3 regions of the Brevibacillus sp. AF8 genome follow, and region 2 is predicted to be linked to each of the others. Evidence: riboswitches for the same ligand, from Rfam matches in the RefSeq annotation. Region 2 holds a riboswitch; each other region holds the start of a gene.

The links. Region 2 has a riboswitch for lysine ahead of KB186_RS10730 (amino acid permease). Riboswitches for the same ligand answer to the same signal wherever they lie in the genome.
Region 1: another riboswitch for lysine. It lies ahead of KB186_RS20290 (aspartate kinase); the one in region 2 lies ahead of KB186_RS10730 (amino acid permease).
Region 3: another riboswitch for lysine. It lies ahead of dapD (2,3,4,5-tetrahydropyridine-2,6-dicarboxylate N-acetyltransferase); the one in region 2 lies ahead of KB186_RS10730 (amino acid permease).

Annotation. Positions count from the first base shown of each region.
Region 1 covers NZ_JAGQDN010000017.1:68,905-76,096, forward strand. The annotation lists gene KB186_RS20275 (ABC transporter ATP-binding protein) at 1-281, shown strand, start outside; gene KB186_RS20280 (DUF2164 domain-containing protein) at 405-656, shown strand; gene uvrC (excinuclease ABC subunit UvrC) at 695-2,476, shown strand; lysine riboswitch at 2,579-2,766, shown strand; gene KB186_RS20290 (aspartate kinase) at 2,998-4,239, shown strand; gene KB186_RS20295 (YslB family protein) at 4,289-4,741, opposite strand; gene KB186_RS20300 (succinate dehydrogenase cytochrome b558 subunit) at 5,170-5,781, shown strand; gene sdhA (succinate dehydrogenase flavoprotein subunit) at 5,801-7,192, shown strand, end outside.
Region 2 covers NZ_JAGQDN010000006.1:44,365-51,556, reverse strand. The annotation lists gene KB186_RS10745 (inositol monophosphatase family protein) at 1-518, shown strand, start outside; gene KB186_RS10740 (CGNR zinc finger domain-containing protein) at 551-1,108, opposite strand; gene KB186_RS10735 (DinB family protein) at 1,277-1,771, shown strand; lysine riboswitch at 1,856-2,041, shown strand; gene KB186_RS10730 (amino acid permease) at 2,154-3,602, shown strand; gene KB186_RS10725 (hypothetical protein) at 3,821-4,693, shown strand; gene KB186_RS10720 (hypothetical protein) at 4,830-5,021, shown strand; gene KB186_RS10715 (hypothetical protein) at 5,014-5,160, shown strand; gene KB186_RS10710 (TolC family protein) at 5,374-6,429, shown strand; gene KB186_RS10705 (aminoglycoside phosphotransferase family protein) at 6,501-7,192, opposite strand, start outside.
Region 3 covers NZ_JAGQDN010000003.1:333,185-340,376, reverse strand. The annotation lists gene KB186_RS07950 (hypothetical protein) at 1-1,788, shown strand, start outside; gene KB186_RS07945 (hypothetical protein) at 1,849-2,043, shown strand; gene KB186_RS07940 (EcsC family protein) at 2,066-2,911, shown strand; gene KB186_RS07935 (GNAT family N-acetyltransferase) at 2,886-3,434, opposite strand; gene KB186_RS07930 (flavodoxin) at 3,503-3,943, opposite strand; lysine riboswitch at 4,084-4,273, shown strand; gene dapD (2,3,4,5-tetrahydropyridine-2,6-dicarboxylate N-acetyltransferase) at 4,365-5,075, shown strand; gene KB186_RS07920 (aspartate aminotransferase family protein) at 5,090-6,304, shown strand; gene KB186_RS07915 (N-acetyldiaminopimelate deacetylase) at 6,308-7,192, shown strand, end outside.

The sequences.
Region 1 (7,192 bases), on a different contig from region 2:
TTGCCCGCGCATTAATGTCTCGACCGAAGCTGCTGCTTTTGGACGAGCCGTCGATGGGCTTGGCTCCTATCGTGGTGGCGGACATTTTCAAGGTAATCAAAGAAATCAATGCGGAAGGTACGACCGTTCTTATCGTGGAGCAAAATGTCAAACAGGCCCTCAAAATTGCCGATTTCGGGTATGTGCTGGAGGCAGGGCAAATCGTGTTGGAAGGCACAGGAGAATCGTTGTTAAACGACGAGCGTGTAAAAGAAGCATATTTGGGCGGTCGCAAGCACTAGGTCTGCCTATAAAAAACTGTCGCCATGGAATGAGGCGGCAGTTTTTTTCGTATTGATTCCATGGTACTATGAAGGGTAGAACGTATATTCTCTTATGCGAAAAAGGGAAGGAAGCCGGATACGATGCCAACCAAATTGACGAGAGAGCAAATGGAATATCTTGTTCATCAAGTACAGCGTTACTATAAAGAAGAACGGTCAGAGACACTCGGTAATTTGGAGACGGAAGAGTTGATTGCCTTTTTTTCAAAAGAGCTCGGTCCCTTCTATTACAATCAAGGGGTGCAAGACAGCCGCAAGCTGCTGGTGGAACGGATGAGTTCCTTGGAAGATGAACTGTATGTATTGGAAAAGCCAATTCACAAGAATAAATAGATGCAAGGCAGATATAGAGCAAAGAGGAGGGAGCAGCCATGAACAGCTCCTTAAAAGATAAACTGGCCGTCCTGCCAGATAAGCCAGGCTGCTACCTGATGAAAAACGCGAGCGGGGAAATCATTTACGTAGGAAAAGCCAAGGTGCTGAAAAACCGCGTCCGCTCGTATTTTACAGGCAGTCATAACGGGAAGACGCAGCTGCTGGTCAGTGAGATCGTGGATTTTGAGTACATTGTGGTATCCTCAGCGATCGAGGCGCTCATCCTCGAGTGCAACCTGATCAAAGAGCACGATCCGCGCTACAATGTCATGCTTCGCGATGACAAGACGTATCCGTATATCAAAATTACGAATGAGGCGCAGCCACGTCTGGAGATTACCCGTAAAGTATTAAAAGATAAAGCCAAATATTTCGGTCCATATCCGAATGCCGGAGATGCCTCCGAGGTAAAGAAGCTGCTGGATCGCCTCTATCCGTTGCGAAAATGCCGCAATATGCCCAAGCAGGTTTGTCTTTACTACCATTTGGGGCAATGTCTTGCGCCCTGTGTATACGAGGTATCGGCTGAGGAAAATCAGCGTTTGGTGGATGAAATCAGCCGGTTCCTCGATGGTGGCCATGAGGAAATGAAGCAAACCCTTACGGAAAAAATGCTCCAAGCCGCAGAAAACATGGAGTTCGAACGAGCCAAGGAATATCGCGATCAGATCAAGAGCATCGAAGCGGTGATGGAGAAGCAGAAGATCACGTTCACCGATACGGTAGACCGCGATATTATCGGGTTTGCTGTGGAAAAAGGCTGGATGTGTATCCAGGTGTTCTATATGCGAAAAGGGAAGATGATCGAGCGTCAGACGACTTCCTTTCCATACTATGGCAGCGAAACCGAAGACTTCATGTCTTATGTGAGCCAGTTCTACTACGATAAGCAAAATGCGCTGCCGAAAGAAATTTTGCTCCCGCAAGAGAGTGAACCAGAGCTTTTGAGTGAATGGCTGGGCATCAAAGTCCATGCGCCGAAAAGAGGCAAAAAGCATGAGCTCGTGAAGATGGCTTCCGAGAACGCCCGCATTGCTTTGCAGGAGAAGTTCGCCCTGATGTCTAAAGACGATGCTCGGACGGTCCAAGCGGTGCATAATCTTGGTCACATTTTAGGGATTCCGGTTCCTCATCGAATTGAAGCGTTTGACAACTCCAACATTCAAGGAACAGAGCCTGTGTCTGCGATGATTGTCTTTACAGACGGGCGCCCTGACAAAAAGGAATACCGCAAATTCAAGATCAAAACCGTCGAAGGACCAGATGATTACGGCTCCATGCGAGAAGTCGTTCGGCGACGTTATTCTCGCTTGCTAAAAGAAAACCAGCCAATGCCCGACCTGATTGTGATTGATGGTGGAAAAGGCCAAATCAGTGCGGCTATGGACGTTCTGGAAAACGAGCTCGGTCTTTATATTCCTGTCTGTGGACTCGCGAAAGACGAGAAGCACCGTACTGCTCAGCTCATGTACGGAGATCCGCCAGAGCCTGTGAATCTTAGACGTGACAGCTATGAGTTTTATTTGTTGCAGCGCATCCAAGACGAGGTCCACCGTTTTGTTATTACGTTCCATAGACAATCCCGGACCAAAACGATGCTCTCGTCGCAATTGGATGAGATCCCGGGTATCGGTGAAAAGCGGCGCAAGCTGTTGTTCTCTCATTTTGGCTCTTTGAAGAAAATGCGCGAGGCGACCGTCGAAGACTTCCGCCAATTAGGGATCGGCGACAAGCTGGCAAAAGAAATCATCGGGCATCTGCGCAAGCTCGACACTTAGCAAATGTAACTTTTGGAGTAACCTTTAAAAAGGAATTGATCCATTTTTAGACTCATGATATAATCCGATTCAAACAGAATAGTTAGCCTCACTTCCATTATGGAGTGAGGTAGAGGCGCGAAAACCAAGAGTACCACCCTGAGATCGGGTATCTGTGAAGGGGACGGGAAAGGGGAATTCGCCGAAGTGTGGAGGGAAACCCGCTTTTCTCCATGCTGGGCCTGCGTTGAACAAATGCAGGACTGTCATCTGCACAATGACCAATTGTCAGATGGAGAGCTATCTCACGGTGTGTCAATGTGAGTTTTGATGGTGATAACTGTCAATCTTCGTTGTCCGCGTGTATTGGGAGGGAGGAACCGGTATGTCGAAACAGTAGGCAGCGGCAGGTCTTATTCCTTGTCGGTGCCTTTTTTGTAAAATAAAAATGCAAGACTTTTCCTTATAGAGAAAATAGTGAAAAACCATACGATACGAGATAAATACCAACATTGGATATGAGAAAAAGGGAGAGAAGCCGCATGGGGTTGATCGTGCAGAAATACGGAGGCACCTCTGTAGGTACCATTGAGCGAATTTTACGAGTTGCGGATCGAATTATCAGCTACAAAGAGGAAGGACATGATGTGGTAGTCGTTGTCTCTGCGATGGGGAAATCTACTGACGTATTGGTAGACATGGCCAAGCAGATTAGCGCATACCCATCCGAGCGTGAAATGGATATGCTGCTGACCACGGGGGAGCAAGTATCGATCGCGCTTTTGTCGATGGCCTTGCATACAAAAGGCTACGACGCTATTTCTCTTACGGGCTGGCAAGCTGGAATCACCACGGAGGCGATTCACGGAAGAGCGCGGATCAAGCAGATTGATCCCGAGCGGATTCAATCCGAGCTCGGACGCGGTCGTGTGGTCATCGTGGCAGGATTCCAAGGGATCAGTGACGAAGGTGAAATTACGACGCTCGGCCGCGGTGGATCGGATACATCTGCGGTTACACTTGCAGCGAGCTTGAACGCTGAGAAATGCGAAATCTTTACAGACGTGTCCGGGGTGTATACAGCTGATCCACGAATGGTTCCAGCTGCGAGCAAGCTGGATACGATCTCGTATGATGAGATGCTGGAGCTGGCGAACCTCGGTGCAGGGGTTCTTCATCCTAGGTCAGTAGAGGCTGCGAAAAAATACAAGGTAAGGCTGGTCGTCCGCTCCAGCTTTACTGCCGAAGATGGTACGTACGTTGAGGAGGTTGCCAACATGGAAACAGGTAGAGTAGTAAGTGGAGTTGCACATGATGAAGATGTAGCCAAAATCACGGTTGTCGGCATGCCTGCCAAGGTCGGGACGCTCTCCCGTCTGTTCAATACGCTGGCAGACAACCAGGTGAACGTCGATATTATTATCCAAAGCTCTTATGATGCGACTGTTACGAATATTTCTTTTACAGTTGCAGCGGATGACCTGAAAAAAGCACTGGATACGCTGGACAGAAACAAAAACGAGCTTGGTTTTGAAAAAGTCGATTTCGAGGAAAGCTTGACCAAAGTATCCATTGTTGGCTCCGGAATGATCAACAATCCAGGGGTTGCTGCCGAAATGTTCCGCGTTCTGGCAGAAAAAGAAATTTCTATTAAAATGGTATCTACATCTGATATCAAGGTTTCTTGCGTCATTCCAGCCGCCTTGACGGAGCTGGCTGTTCGCAGTCTGCATTCGGCCTATGGTCTGGATGTTGAGGAAACCGCAGTCGTGCACGGCGTATAAAAAATGGATGCTCCCTCTCCCTTCCTTATAGGTAGAGGGGGCATTTTGTTCATGACGCCACTTGTACGGAGATACGTATGTCAGAAGAGCTTTCCATTTCGATTTTGCTAAACGTTTCTCTTTCTTTCCATTGCTCAATCATACCAGCGATGATCCCGGCTTCAAAGGAAAGACTGCATCCTAGTCTTTCTATAGACTGATAGCTAAAAATGGAATGAGTGAGTGAATAGACGATCGTTTGTTTGGTCTCCTCCACGACGTCTAGCTGGCCTAATCCGAGCCGAATAAAAGGCATAATCGGACCTGTTGCAGATTGAATGGGGATTTGGCGGCCCATATTTTTTCCTATCCAATAGAGAATATGGTTTTCACTATCGCCTAGCAGGGTACTAGTCAGCGTTTCGCGTAGAAGATGATAGCCAAGGTAGGGCATATTCATTCTTTCCGCATAGGGAATGGTCTCTGGCGGCAACAGTGCTGCAAGCTGATCCTTCTCTTTCATATGTGCTTCCCTCCTGTCTGTACTAGATTATGAGAAGGGACTCGCATTCATGACATCGTAAGAGAAAAAATAGCTGGACTAAACAAAGTTATTCTATCAATGTATTTAGTACATTGATTGTCTTGACGCTCTGTGTCGACAAGAGTACAATTGGATTTGGTCAAAGTTTTGCCCAACTTTTTCTCGTATTTTGACACATTCCGACAAATTCATTTGATCTAGTGAACGCAGTCTTTTTGTGAACGGCTTCAAGACGCTGTACATAAAATGATCGTGGCGGTTTTGCTATGTCTAATGGGTGAGGCAATGGGTTAGGATATTGGGGAAAGGTCTATCAAAACGGTCGAAGCCGTTTTGGACCGCTTGCGGTGACGCTTGACGTTTTTCACAGAATTGAGAGTTACATACATTGAAAGGGGGACCATTGTATGGCGAAAGGCCATAGCTTTCTCAGTCACAAGCTCCACTCACTTCTTGGTTTGTTTCCGATCGGGCTCTTCCTGCTGTTTCACTTGACAGCCAACTACCAAGCGACCCGTGGAGCCGAAGCTTTTAATCAAACAGTTGGTTTGATTGAAAATGTTCCATTCGTATTGGTGCTTGAATTTGTTTTTATCTACCTCCCGATCCTGTTTCACGCTGTTTACGGTCTCTACATTGCGTTCCAAGCTAAGCAAAACGTAGGGAACTTCGGTTACTTCCGAAATCAAATGTTCTTGTGGCAACGTGTTACAGGAGTCATTACCCTCATTTTTATTGTTTGGCACGTTTGGGAAACACGTATCCAAAAAGCAATGGGTGCACACGTGGATTTTGACATGATGGCAAACATTTTAAGCAGTCCTGCAATGATCGTATTCTACACAATCGGGATTATTAGCACGACTTTCCACTTCTCCAACGGACTGTGGTCGTTCCTGGTTCACTGGGGAATTACAGTTGGGCCGCGTTCCCAGCGCATTGCAACATTCCTGACTTTGGGCGTATTCGTAGTTGTAACCTTCATCGGCTTGCGTGCGATGTCGGCTTTCATTTTGTAGGGATAGGGGGACAAAACTCATGGCAAAAGGTAAACTGATCATTGTCGGTGGAGGTTTGGCCGGCTTGATGGCTACCATCAAAGCAGCAGAAAAAGGCGTTCCTGTTCAGCTGTTCTCCCTGGTTCCGGTAAAACGTTCCCACTCTGTCTGTGCGCAGGGCGGTATTAACGGTGCGGTAAATACCAAAGGGGAAGGCGACTCCACATGGGAGCACTTCGACGATACAGTATATGGCGGAGATTTCTTGGCAAACCAACCGCCAGTTAAAGCAATGTGCGATGCAGCACCTGGCATCATCTATATGTTGGACCGTATGGGCGTTATGTTTAACCGTACGCCAGAAGGTCTGTTGGACTTCCGTCGTTTCGGGGGAACCAAGCATCACCGTACCGCTTTTGCGGGTGCGACAACTGGACAACAGCTCTTGTACGCATTGGACGAACAAGTACGCCGTTATGAAGCTGAAGGTCTGGTAACCAAGTACGAATATTGGGATTTCCTCGGAGCCGTTTTGGACGATACAGGAACCTGTCGCGGGATTACTGCACAAAACATGCGTTCCGGTGAAATTCAATCCTTCCGTGCGGATGCCGTTATTTTGGCAACAGGCGGACCTGGTATCATCTTCGGTAAATCGACGAACTCGATTATCAATACAGGTACAGCAGCGTCTGCGGCGTATCAACAAGGGGTTATCTACTCCAATGGTGAGATGATCCAAATTCACCCAACTGCAATCCCGGGCGACGACAAGCTTCGTCTGATGTCCGAGTCTGCTCGTGGTGAAGGTGGTCGTGTATGGACGTACAGAGACGGTAAGCCTTGGTACTTCCTGGAAGATAAATACCCTGCATACGGAAACCTGGTTCCGCGTGACATCGCGACTCGCGAAATCTTCTCCGTTTGCGTAGACATGAAGCTGGGTATCAACGGCGAAAACATGGTATACCTCGACCTGTCCCACAAAGATCCAAAAGAACTGGATGTAAAATTGGGCGGTATTATCGAGATTTACGAAAAATTCGTTGGGGATGACCCACGTAAAGTTCCAATGAAGATTTTCCCTGCGGTTCACTACTCCATGGGCGGTATGTGGGTAGACTACAACCAAATGACCAATATCCCTGGTTTGTTTGCAGCAGGTGAGTGCGATTACTCTCAGCACGGTGCAAACCGTTTGGGTGCGAACTCCCTCTTGTCCGCAATCTATGGCGGTATGGTAGCAGGTCCAAAAGCGATCGAGTACATCAAAGGCTTGAACCAATCCTCTGATGATCTGTCTTCCACGCTCTTCGACGGCTTCACAAGCAAAGAGCAAGCGAAATACGACAGCATCCTGAAAATGGACGGAACAGAAAATGCTTACCTGATCCACAAGGAACTGGGTGAGTGGATGACTGACAACGTAACG
Region 2 (7,192 bases):
TTCTGCAAAATATGCCGATGTGGGCTACTTCCCTCTGCCTGATTGACGGAGGACGCACAGTTGTTTCTTTTGTCTATGATCCATGCCGTGATGAACTGTTTACAGCAATTGACGGGGGTGGAGCTTTTCTAAACGGACAAAAAATCAGTACCTCAGCCAAATCGCAGCTGAGTGAGTGCATTTTAGGTACACTCTTTGCTTCCTCCGAGCCAATGAACCACTTGGTCGGTAAGTATACAGCAAATTCCTTGACAAGAGTGATGCCAGAGGCTTTTGCCATCCGCATGCAAGGCGCAGTATCACTCCATCTGGCCTATGTGGCGTGCGGGCGACTCGACGGTTACTGGGAATATGGTGAAGGGGTGTATGATTGGCTGGCTGGTGCACTTTTGGTTCAGGAAGCCGGAGGCAAAATTACTGATACACAAGGAAACGATTTTTGCTGGAAAAGCTCAGGCATCGTAGCAGCAGGTTCGTCCATCTACCCTAAGCTGGTCCAATTGACCCCAGCTTCATAAATGAACAGATAAAAAGGGTGAGCTTTAGCGCTTCACCCTTTTTCCTTTTTCCGTTCACGAAAACGGCGGACCTTCATCAAGTTTCCGCACATTTTGTCATCACACCAGCGGCGCACCCGGTTGCGGCTTTCATCATAAAACACCCAGCGGCAATCCTCGTTGTCACATATTTTGATTCGCTCAAGATGCTGTGGGGCAAGCAACTCCGCGAAAGAAGCAGCAATTTGTGCCATCACGAGCGGCCAGCCCTCTGTTGAGCTAGATTGCTTTTGCCTGTAGCCGCCCTCCTCCTCTACAAACAACACCTGCCTATGAAATGGGGCGAGGGCCAATACTTTGTTCAATTCCACAAGGTCCTCCTCTTGGAATCGGTCCCCATGCACAACGGTTTCCAGCATACGTCTCAAACGTTCGCGCAACTGCAAAAGAGACGCGGCATACTCCTCATCCATAGGTAGCGGAGCGGTTAGCTTGTATGTTTGCAAAAAGGATGACAGCCATTCCTGGTTCTCCAGACGATTTTCCCAACGACCAGAACCGCGCCAATCCCTCCAATCACTATTTAAAAAATCGATACAAAGCCAGTCCATGGCATCATCTCTCCTGACGAAACCCTTCATTTTTCTCTCTTGTATGACCATACAGGATATGGTAATCTCTATTTGTAACCACCGTAATTAAATTAACTGGTTACACACTCATTTCTTACTGTTATTATAGCGTTTCATCAATCTGTTTCACAGACGAGGAGGAAGCGTATGAATCGGAAGGAATTGCTTTTGCACGGATGGGAATGTGCGTATGACAAGGAAGACTGGTATCCCCCCTTAAAAGAAGTGCTTTCCGGAGTATCAGCAGCGGAGGCTAGCTGGCGCCCTGTAGGAGAAGCAGCTAACACAATCTGGGAAAACGTCAGTCATCTTCTGTATTACAAAGAACGTCTGTTGCATCGTCTTTTGGACACCGAATTTCATGGCTCTGCCGAGACGAACGATGATACCTTCACCCCATCCGGCGGTCCTGATGACGAAGAAGCTTGGCAAGCTACCCTTTTGCGAATGGAAAGCGTCCATCGCAACATTCATGAACAGCTTTCCTTGCTGACGGATGAAGAGTTAAACCAGAAGGCTACCTATACACCGATTTACCAAAACGTCATGAGTCTTGTCTTGCATGATGCGTTTCATACGGGACAAATTGTCCAAATTCGCAAGCTGCAAGGCTCTTGGCCTGCCAGACGCTCATTTGAATAACAAAATTTCACATTGATTAATCCCGAACAATCCTTTATATTTGATGAATCACATAATTTCATACATGTTATCCTCATCTTTCACGGTGAGGATAGAGGTCGCGGCTTTTATATCATCCTGTACGAGATTCAGAGAAAATCAATGACTCCAGGTAAGGAAAATCCGCCGAAACTCATATCGCGTCTCTGTGCGATTGGGTTGGGGCTGTACTCGAAAGGGGCAGAACTGTCACGTTTGCATGCCAAGCAAACGTGGTGAGCTATCTTCAGTGAAGGCTTGGTGGGGATTGGATGATACCGCCCTATGCCATTTTTTGGCTATGGCGGTTTTTTAATTTCCGACCTTCCTTCTCAAAAATCAAGAAAGGTCGTGCAAGCAGCTTATGTCACAAAATCAATTGCAACGTGGTTTAAAAGCCCGACACCTGACGATGATCGCCATTGGCGGGTCGATTGGGACGGGATTGTTTCTCGCGAGCGGAGGCTCGATTCATTCCGCCGGGCCAGGTGGAGCGTTAGTCGCCTATCTCGCCATTAGTATCATGGTTTACTTTTTAATGACTAGCTTGGGGGAAATGGCCGCCTTCATGCCTGTTTCCGGTTCATTTTCGACGTATGCCACACGGTTCGTCGATCCATCTCTCGGCTTTGCTCTCGGTTGGAACTACTGGTACAACTGGGCCATTACCATTGCCGTCGAGCTGTCAGCTTCCGCACTCATTATGAAATATTGGTTCCCGGATACCCCAGCGATAGTGTGGAGCGCTTTGTTCCTCGGATTGCTGTTCGCCTTGAATCTCCTGTCTGTGAAAGCCTATGGAGAATCTGAATATTGGTTCGCCTTGATTAAAGTAATAACGGTTATCATCTTTATTATTGTCGGTGTGTTGATGATTTTTGGCATTATGGGCGGTCAAGCAGTTGGCTTCCAAAACTTCACCAAAGGCGACGCGCCATTCAATGGCGGCTTCATGGCCCTGCTCGGTGTCTTTATGATTGCCGGATTCTCTTTCCAAGGGACGGAGCTGGTTGGTGTCGCAGCTGGAGAGAGCGAAGACCCCGCCCGCAACATTCCGAAGGCCATCCGTCAAATTTTTTGGCGCATCCTGCTCTTCTACATCCTCGCTATTTTGATCATCGGGTTGTTGGTTCCATACGATAATCCAAATCTGATCAGTGGCGACCTGACGGATATTGCGATCAGTCCGTTTACGATTGTATTTGAAAATGCCGGATTTGCTTTTGCAGCATCCGTCATGAATGCCGTTATTCTCACGTCTGTATTGTCTGCTGGTAACTCTGGCATGTACGCATCTACACGCATGCTGTGGAACTTGGCGAAGGAAGGAAAAGCACCAAAATGGTTCGCAAAAGTAACAAGTAATGGCGTACCTATCAATGCCTTGATCTTGACTGCGCTCATCGGCGCCCTTGCTTTTCTGTCCTCTCTGTTTGGGGAAGGCGAAGTGTACGTATGGCTTTTGAATGCGTCTGGTATGTCAGGCTTCATCGCTTGGCTGGGAATTGCCATTAGTCACTACCGTTTCCGCAAAGCGTTTATCGCTCAGGGCCGTGACTTAAGCGAATTGCCTTATCGGGCAAAGTGGTTCCCGTTTGGACCGATTTTTGCCTTCATCATTTGCTGTATCGTTATTTTGGGGCAAAATTACTCCGCATTCTTGGGTGGAACGATCGACTGGTATGGCGTCGCGGTCTCTTACATTGGTTTGCCTCTGTTCTTAATCATTTGGCTCGCTTATAAAGTCACGCAAAAGACAAAGCTCGTCCCTCTTGAACAAGTTGACTTCAGCATGGATGAATACACGAAATAATCGAAGAAAAAATACGGACTTCCGTTATCTGAACGGGAGTCCTTTTTCATGCTAAACAGTATATTAATAATTGCCCGAAAAGAGCCGATAGTATAGAAAAGAAGCAATAGAGATCCGTTTCCTTCCGTTCTCGCAACTCATACTAGTCATCTGATAAAAGGTAACCATGATCTCCTGCCTTCACGACTGAACATGAATCCATGTGAGGAGAGTAGAACATGCACATCCAATCGAATAACCGCTACCTACCCCCCCAGCTATCCACTAACCAACTTGCACCCCAAATGGTGACAGGAACTCGTTTAGAATTGCCCAGATTGCCCGAGTACGATACAGTAGATCTTCGTTCTCACAAAGCACGCGAGCTCCCTGCTGATGCCATCGAACACCACAGCGTCCAATTTTTCTTTAGCACAGAGATTAACCAGCGCTTGGATAAAATTTTCGCAGATAAACCACCTGAAGCTCGTAAGGCCTTTGATCAGATCCTCGAACGTAATTTTTTCAACTCCCAATCCACCTACACGGATGAAGAAAGAGCTGCTTTGGTAGAGGTCGGATTAACCCAAGGCAAATATTTGGCAGACCAATACATGGCTGATGAAAAAAATGCTGCTGAATTTTTGGATACCCTCCATCTGCTCGCTAGCGTTGCCAAAACACGAAAAGTTGACCCTGCGACTGGCAGTGTCAGCTACGTAGAGCTTCCGCAAAAACCACATGGGGCGCCGGACGACTATGTCAATCCGTCCAAACTGATGGAACGATATGACCCGGAAGCCTACAAAAAAATGCAAGCGGCTACCACCAATCAAACAGAGAAAGTAAGCATGCTGATTCAATTCGTCAAAAAGCTGCAACATCGTCCAGACTGGATCGCACAATACCGGAACGAACAAGCTACACTTCTCTCTGATTTAAAAAATACTAAAATCACTAACCGTTTTGAGAATGTAAATACAAAGGACACCACGGAATTTGTTCGTCAAATGAATACGCTCGCTGAAAATGCTTCCTTTTCTTCCTTTACACCATTGCTTCAAACGAATCTTGCCTCTTTTATGAAGATCCTGTCCAAGAAAACGAGTTAACTGCACAAAGATGATCTACAGCCTCTGCCCGAGCTTCTCTGGGACTGGGGCTGTTTTTGTGTGCCGTTTCCTTTTCCAGTTTAGGAAATTGACAGGCAGATGGTGGACATACTAACCCGTAAAGGAGGAGACGAACATGGATGACAATCGCGAAAACGACCTGCCTGATTTTAAGCAACTGGATGACAGACTGATCGCTCAACCTCCAACTAGTCCAATCCTCGCGATCCGTACCAATCTGGACAAGGAACCAAATGACATCGACAATCCGTATGTGCAGCAAGACTCTACACCCACTGGACAAAATAAGGGGGAAGCAAATGACTGATCGTATCTCAAAAGAAAAGCCTGACATGGGTTATAACGGAAGCAATATGCATGGTTATTCCCTTACACCAAAGGAAGGGACATTGAACCAAACTGCCAAGTCGGCTGCGGAAAACAAAGAAAACAGGGACAAAGAATAGTTCTTTTCCCATTAGAAAAACAAATCCCCTTCTGGGAAACAGGCAGATGCTCCTTTTGCCTTTTCCGGAAGGGGATTCCTTTTGATTTCGACCAAGAACATGGTGAAAAACATTTTTTTATTGACGAAATTCAGTTGGAAATATATACTTTTCATGGATTTGATAATGAGAATCGTTATCAAATTCTTTTATATATGATCAGGAGGTTGCCCCATGAAATCCAGGCTCTTCAAACACATTTACAGTACAACATTAGTCACTTCTCTCCTCACAGGTGGCGCCCATTTGGCTCTGGCTGCTCCACTTGTGGCCACTGCTGAACAGACGGATGTTTCCCCTTTGTCGCTAGATTTCGCAGTCGAACAGGCAATAAAGAACAGCGTCGATCTGGAGCTGCTTCGGCTTGAATTAGATATTACGAAGTACGAAACCTCCATTACACTGAGAGAAAAAGAAGAAATCAAAAAAGCTGACATCATGACTCTGGCTGATGCCAAAAAGAAATTCGAAGACGCTGCCAAAGCGGTCAAAGAAGTGGTTGTCGATGAAGTCGCCCTGAATACGCAAAAAAACACCGTTCAATTGCAAGTGCAAAAAGCATTCTTCGAAGTCCAATCATTAGACGCCAAAATCAAAGCGCAAAAGAAAAGCTTGCAAAGACAGTACTGGTTGGACTCCCAAGAAACAGAAGCTCACAAAAATCTCGCTGCCCTTGAAGCCAGCTACAAACAAACATTGGCCAAGCTCAACGATTTATTGAACGAAAAAGCAGACAGACAATGGAAAATGATCTCCACTGATCTGACTCAGGACGAGCTGCTTTCCCTGGAGCAATGGCAAGCAAAAGCTTTTGAAAAACGTCCTGAGATGATCAAGGCACAAGCAGAAATAGACTTTGCCCAAGTTAGAATTGATTACACGGCAGAGTATTCCGCTCTCAGCACACATAAAGGTACAATCGCAAAAAATGAGCACAAAAAAGCAGAACTGCAAAAACAAAAAACACAGAAGAAAATCGGTCAAGAGGTAAGTGACAACTATACGAAGCTACTCGCAGCGAAAAAGGCATTAGAGGAAAGTACAACAAAGAAAGAAACCGCATTGGAGCGCTATCAGGCAACAATCGATCAATATAGATTAGGGAAAGCATCGATGAAAGAATTGATGGAAGACGAAGCAAACCTGTTTGACTCTGAAACAAAAGCAATCGAATCGGTTTACCAATACAATCTCGCTGCTGCCACCTTGAATCAGTCAACTGGCTATTAATATTTCGTATCACGAAAAATCTCATTTATTCATTTAAAATAAAGAAGGCTTCATCCCACAGGGTGAAGCCTTTACTCATTTAACAGCCTCTCAAAAACTCTCGGCATCACTAAACGCCCACCGTCTGCACCAAAATCCTCTATGAACCACCAAGCTGACAGCACACTGTGGCAATACGCCCATGCTAACACTCTCTCTTTTTGCAAGGACAGCGCCTTCGTCAGCCCATCGACCCGCTGTTTCATTACCTCTTCTAGCCCATCCTCTGGCAAATGGTTCAGCAAAAACGGAATCACCTCGTATTCCGTCTCCCCAATCAGTCCTTTCGGATCAATTGCCAGCCACGGCTCTCTTTCTGCACGCAAAATATTTTCATGATGAAGATCACCATGCAGCAAGCACGGTTCTTTTTGTGTGGGGAGAAGCTTTTTGTACCATTGCATGGCCTGCTCCACCATTTGCTCAGGAATTAGTCCTGTCCCCCCTTGGAAATGGGGGCGAATCTGTTCCAGTCCCACAGCCCAGTCTGCTATCGTCGGGAATCTCGACGCAAGCTTGCCAACCCTCGAAATGGGTGTATGCATTCTTTTGATTACGTCCGCCAAGCATTGAATTCGCTCGTCTTCGCTACTCAGCTTGTCCAGTGTCTCTCCTGGCATGATGCGCTCCAAAAGCATCATCCCTTTTTCCTCGTCAGCATCGAGAAGCTGCACCATTCCCCGCCCTGCAAAACCCCGAATCGCTGCCAGCTCTCTTTGCCATT
Region 3 (7,192 bases), on a different contig from region 2:
CTTGATATTGACGTGATACAGACCACTTATGGAACTGGCACTAACCTCAATCGGAAGCAAGTTTTATTGGATGGCGTAGAGTTATCGGAGTATCAAGCCGAAACTACCTCCCCACAGACCTCTTTCAAATGGCAAGTGCCTCGGTTTACCATTCCAGCACAAAAGCTATCTGCCGGCTCGCATACCTTGACCTTTATTGTGACGGATGCCAAAGGGAAGAGCAGCACGTTGCATGTGCGATTTCTGGTAGAGGCCCAAAATTACCCGAGCATATTTAATGGGGAAAAGGCTGAGGGAGAACCAGTACCAAGCGGCGGACAAACGGCGATTTTTGGAATGATGGGTTCACACGACTTTACTAGTTCTGTACCGGGCACTTGGAAATTAACAAATAAGTCCACGAATACAGAAATGAGGTCTGTTCAAGAAACCATATTTTCGACGGGGACATTGTTGACGGGGCAGTACGAGCTCCTCTTTGTTCCTGATGATACTACCATGTCACCTTGGATGACGATGATTCAAGTAGGCGTTGCAGAGCTGTACATGGGGACAGATGCAAGTGGTCAAAAGCTCACGCAAGATCAGAAAATAACAGCTCCAGCAGCACCAGGGAAGGTTCCATTGTATTCGCCAATCCCAGGAAGATGGTCGGTGAACGGAACCGGACAAACCTTGACAGACGCGCAGCACTTTGAGGTGGACATTCCTGAGAGACTGGCCGGAATCACAATCGCTGTTACCTTTGAGCCTGTTTCGGGGCAAAAAGAGACATCGTCTATGTGGGGCGATACTTCGGCGACAACGGTTCAAATACAAATACCAGGTGCACCTAATGCCTGCGGCCCTGCTAATGGAAATGTCACGATGGATGTGTTGATGCAGCAGAACGAACAATCAACACCGACGGTAGAAAAGATGAACCTGTATTCCTCTGATAATACAATCAAGCTGTATCAGAATCCTGTTCATGTGATCTGGCTGGCAACTGCTGCCGAACACATCAAATATGGAAGTGAAGCGGATGATGATGAAGGGCCGGGTGTATGGGCGATCGATAATGTCATTGCCGACGAGAGCAAATTGAGCTGGGATCACACGGCATTGCTGTTGTCCGGTTACAAACCAGGTCGCTACAAAGTCAACTACTATAGCAAAAGAGACCCGTCGCAGGTATGGTGCGGCTACGTTCAAGTGATAGAAGATTCGCCTCCAATCAAGTCGTATCCGTCATGTGAGCCGGATGATACAGGTGTAACTCCGCCAAGTTCGCCACTTCTTCTTCGAAGCGAGAGCGGGAAGGAATACCGGGACGGACAAAAGATTACCGTGAATGCAGGCGATAATCTCGAAGAATGGGAAGACTTAAGACTGATCGCTACTCATGCTGAGCTTGTCGGATCCAAAAAGATCAGGGATAAGAGCGAAAAGAAGTCCTACTATATGCCGAAATTTGAATGGAAACATGGAGAAATTGGTATTGGTGCCAATCGGAAGCACAGTAACGGTACCATTTCCTCAGAAAATCGGATCGAGATCTTTTTCGGGGAAGAAGAAATCGCCAGCATCAAGCCAAGCAAAGGTGATGGCGACGATGGTGAGGGACTTGAATCACTGAATTTGAAAAGGTATATCGATACGGATAAGCCTGGGGAATACAAGATCAAGGTAACGAATACGCTCACCAATAAAACCTGCACAGTTATCAACTCCAAAAGAAAGCACACCAAGAAAACCGATGAAAATGAGCGTAATGAAACATTGACGATGACAATTGAAGTAAAGTAGGTAGGAAGACCCCCTTGCAATTTGGCATGGGGGTTTTCGACTACAAGGGGAGGAAGTCCTGTGACAAATGAGCAGAAGGCAATCCTAGAAAAGTTCGGCTTTCGGATCGAAGGAGAGCAAGTGAAACATTTGAAGCTGGGGATCGTAAGACATAAAAGAGAGTTCGTCTGTCACGCCACGTCAGAAGAGTTGCGGGACTATATCAAGTCCGTCTTGCGCAACCAATGTCAGTGGAAGCGAGGAGAATCTGAGTGAGCAGCCAGGGAGGTTATTGGTGTTGAAGGAGTCTAGGGAGACATTGGTTACGGCATTACACGAAGTGGAGGCTTGGGAGAAGGACCAGAACGACTTGTGGTTCTGGGAAAAGCTTGGCAGACTTCCTTTTGTTTTGTTGGATCGGATTACGCCTGCATTCGTTCAGGAGAAGCTGGGAAAAGCCGTAGATGAAATGGCAGCCTTTCTTGAAACAGGTGGAACTTATTTGGTGCAGGATGAACCGATATACAAGCGGTTTGGCAAACGATTAGAGGGACAGGGCACTTCTGTTATTGGCAAGGAGGAGATAGCCGCTGTTCCGCTTACGATCATGAATGAAGTCGCCATGGAGTTGAAGGATTCACGTGCGAATTTTGCCACGGTACAAGGTGCGACGACTGGCTTCGGGGGGATATTTACCCTTGCGATCGATATCCCGTTATTGATGGGGACATCCCTAAAAGTTTTACAAGAGATGGCGCTTGCCTATGGCTATCGACCGGAAGAGAAGAAGGAGCGGCTGTTTGTCGTCAAATGCCTGCAGTTTGCTTCATCGGACATCGTAGGGAAAAAAGCGATACTCGCTGAGCTCTCCCGCTTTGATGACCCAACTGCCCAGAGAGAGGTAATGGCGCAATTGCAGGGATGGCGTGAAGTCGTGGTAACGTACACAGAAAACTTTGGGTGGAAAAAGTTATTTCAAATGGTGCCCATTGCGGGTATTTTGTTCGGGGCGTATTTGAATCGCTCAACCGTACAGGATGTCGCCGAAGCGGGGATGATGCTGTACCGCAAACGGCGCATCCTGGAGCGGCTGCGCGATAGCGAAAAGAGTGGGGAGATTACAAAGACCACTCCTCAGCTGTAAGAGCGTAGATAAGATGGTCCTCCCATACGCCGTTAATTTGTAAATAGCGTAACGAAAGGCCTTCATGGCGAAAACGGTTTTTTTCCAAGACACGAATGGAGGCTTGGTTGCGAGGCATTACAGCCGCTTGTACCCTGTGTAGCCCAGCATCCGTGAAAGCAAAGCGAAGGGCAAGATTTACGGCTAATGTCGTATAGCCTTTGCCATTGCACGCCTGATCCATGAAGTAACCAATCGTTGCATTTTGCCATGCGCCGCGTGCCACATTTGACAACGCAATACGCCCAATCATCTTTCCGGATTCCCGGGAGAATACGCCGAAAGCATAGGCCGTGCCACGTTCAAAATCATTCTGCGCTTGTGAAATCTGTTCTTGCTGTACTGGGAGGGTCAGAAATGAAGCGGGGCGGATCGGTTCAAATGGTTGGAGAAAGTCATGATTGCGCAGCCGAAGCTCTAGGAGCTCGGCTGCGTCTTGTTGGTGGAGAGGCCGTAAGAGAATCTCGTCCGTATGTAGTGTCATGAGATCAATCCTCCTGAAAAAGTTGGATTGATAGTATAGCATATGCCAGAGTATTTGGGAAACACCGATTATCCGAGCAATTCAGCAAACGATACCCCAAATGCTTTGCAAGTTTCCACTTCTTTTGCAGTAGGAGAAAGCTCGATTTTCAATCCTTCCATTGGTGTTTCTGCTCCCCGTTCGCTCGCCTTTTTCAGCAAAATATCAACTGCTGCACCGACATGCTCATAAGCGGAGTCGCAAGAGCCAAAAGCAACAACCTTTTTCCCGCTAAGGTCAATGTCGTCCATTTCCTCATAAAAATCCATGCATTCATCTGGGAGTTCGCCGTCGCCCCATGTGTAGGCGCCAAGCAAGATTCCGTCGTAAGCCTCGAGTTCTTTTGCGTTTGCATCCATCACTTCTTTTATCTCCAGCTCAGCACCAGTGGAACGAATACCTTCTGCAATTGCTTCAGCAATTTCCTGTGTATTCCCTGTCATGCTCGCGTAAACCATCAAAATGCTCATAAAACGTAAACCCTCCAATTGGATAATGAGTATCATTCTCAATAAATAAAATAATGAAAATGAGAATCGTTGTCAATAACTTTTTTCTTATTGCCACGTTTCATTGATTTTGGTAGAGTTAAATAAAATTATAATAATGTACTCTAAATAGAGGTGCGCCGAAGAAGAGTAAGTCTTTTCGCAATCTGCCAGGGGGCAGGAGAAGGAAGAAAGGCTAAAGCGCCGAAGCTTATGCTATGCCCCTACGTAGCACAGGCTGGGGTGTCTCATGAAAAATGAACATCCTGTCACAAGGGACCTTACGTCTTTTTGTGGAGCGCTATTTATTATTTGCTTCTGTAGTATCAAGAGCAATGAGATAGCGAATGCACTCATTGCTTTTTTTGATTTACCATGCTGTTATTTTGAGGAGGATGTAACAATGAATATGATGGATGCCAACGAAATTATCGCGTTTATCCAAAAAAGCGAAAAGAAAACACCCGTGAAAGTATATGTGAAAGGGAACCTGGAGGGAATCGACTTCGGTGCGAGCTCCAAAGCTTTCATTACTGGTCCTACTGGTGTTGTTTTTGGTGAGTGGAAAGAGATTGAGCCAGTGCTCGCTGCTAACGCAGACAAAATTGAAGATTATGTAGTAGAGAGTGACCGTCGCAACTCCGCCATTCCATTGCTGGATACAAAAGGGATTCAAGCGCGTATTGAGCCAGGCGCAATTATCCGTGACCAAGTGACAATTGGTAACAACGCGGTCATTATGATGGGTGCTTCCATTAACATCGGTGCAGTTATCGGTGAAGGTACAATGATCGACATGAATGTTGTAGTAGGTGGACGTGGAACTATCGGGAAAAACTGCCACATCGGTGCGGGATCGGTTATCGCGGGCGTTATCGAGCCGCCGTCTGCACAGCCAGTTGTTGTCGAAGATGATGTTGTCATCGGAGCAAATGCAGTCATTCTGGAAGGTGTACGCGTAGGAAAAGGTGCTGTCGTTGCAGCGGGCGCTGTCGTCATTGAAGATGTACCTCCATACGTAGTAGTTGCGGGAACGCCTGCACGTGTGATCAAGCAAATCGATGAAAAAACTCGTTCCAAGACAGAGATCAAGCAGGAGCTACGTCAGCTGTAAGGGAGAGAGTGCACATGGACTGGCGTTCGCTCGATGAACAATATATCGTCTCCTCTTACAAAAGACTTCCGATTGCCATAGACAAAGGCGAAGGAAATTACTTGTACGATACGAACGGGAAGAGTTATCTCGACTTGTTTACCGGACTCGCGGTAAACGTTTTGGGGCATTCTCATCCGCGCATTGTACAGGCTCTGCGTGAGCAGGGAGAGCGCTTCTTGCATATTTCCAATGTATTTTTAAACAAGCCGGCTATTCGTTTAGCCGAGCGTTTGGTTGCGAACAGCATCAGCGGTAAGGTGTTTTTCACCAACTCTGGTGCAGAGGCCACAGAGTCTGCCATCAAGCTGATTCACAAATGGACAAAAAATGAGGGAGCTGGTCGTGAAGGCATCGTTGTCTTGCGCAACAGCTTTCATGGGCGAACACTCGGAGCAGTGCGTCTGACGAGGCAGGCTCACGTCTATCAAGACTTTCCTCAGCCAGCTTTTCCTGTTTATGAATTGGATGTGGAGGACACGGCAGGATTGCGAGCGATTTGCCAGGAAGCAAGACCCGCTGCGGTCCTCATGGAGCCAGTATTGGGTTCTGGCGGTGTCGTACCGTTATCTGAAGCGTTCTTGCGAGAGGTAGCTGCGATCTGTGAGCAAGAAGGTATGCTCTTTGTCATGGACGAGATCCAGACAGGAATGGGCAGAACAGGAAAGCTCTTTGCTTATGAGCATGCAGGCGTAACGCCAGACCTTATCCTTTTTGCCAAAGGTATAGGAGGAGGGCTTCCCCTCGGCGGTGTCATCGCTGGTCCAAAGCTGATGAATCAGTTCAAACCAGGGGATCACGGAACGACATTCGCACCATCGCCACTGTCTGCTGCCCTGGGGAATGTCGTGTTGGACGAATTGCTTGATCCAGCCTTCATCGCTCACGTAGAAGAAGTGATTGCGTACCTGTGGTCGGGCTTGGAAGCGTTGCGAACGCGCCTTCCGGATCAGCTGCAATCCCTGCGCGGAAAAGGCTTGATGGTTGGAATTCCGCTCTCTTCCACCCCGGAAGAGGTAAGCCACTTGCAGCAAGCATTGCTTGACGAAGGAATTCTCGTTGACGTGACGCAGAAAACGATTGTTCGTCTGCTTCCGCCACTGACGTTGACCAAAGCCGATGTGGACCGTTTCCTTGCCGTGTTTGAGGAGCAATTAACAGCAAGAACAAGTACGAAAAAGGAGGCGTAGACCATGACGACTTCCTTGTTTACACAAATTCGCCGAGACCTGCACCAAATACCGGAGCCAGGCTTCGCTGAAGTGAAGACGCAACAATACTTGCTCGATTATTTGAAAAAGCTGCCTCAGGAGCGAATCGAGATCAAAACGTGGCGGACAGGCATTTTGGTCAAGCTGGCAGGAACAGAGCCAAAACGATTAATTGCCTGGCGGACGGATATGGATGGCCTGCCGATCGTAGAGGAAACGTCCTATCCGTTTCGATCGCTTCATGAAGGATACATGCATGCTTGCGGGCATGACATGCATATGGCAATTGCTCTTGGCCTCCTGACGCATTTTACCGAGCATCCGATTGCAGATGATTTGTTGTTTCTCTTTCAGCCGGCAGAAGAAGGCCCTGGCGGTGCTGAACCGATGATGGAAAGTGAAGAGTTTGCAGACTGGCGACCGGACTGCATTTTTGCCCTGCATATCGCGCCGGAATATCCAGTTGGTCATATTGCGACGAAGCCAGGAATTTTGTTTGCCAATACTTCTGAGTTGTACATTGATTTGGTTGGCAAAGGGGGGCATGCAGCCTTCCCCCACAAGGCGAATGACATGGTGGTTGCAGGAAGCCATCTTGTGACTCAGCTTCAATCGATTATTTCGCGCAATATCGATCCATTGGATTCGGCCGTCATAACGATTGGCAAGCTGGAGAGCGGGACGAAGCAGAACATCATCGCGGAGAAGTCCAGGCTAGAAGGGACCATCCGAACCTTTTCGATGGAATCGATGGCACTCGTCAAAAGCCGCATTGAATCTCTCGTAAAGGGAGTGGAAATAGGCTTTGATTGCCAGGCAACGATTGATTACGGTGTTGGCTACTGCCAGGTTTACAACGAGGAGCAG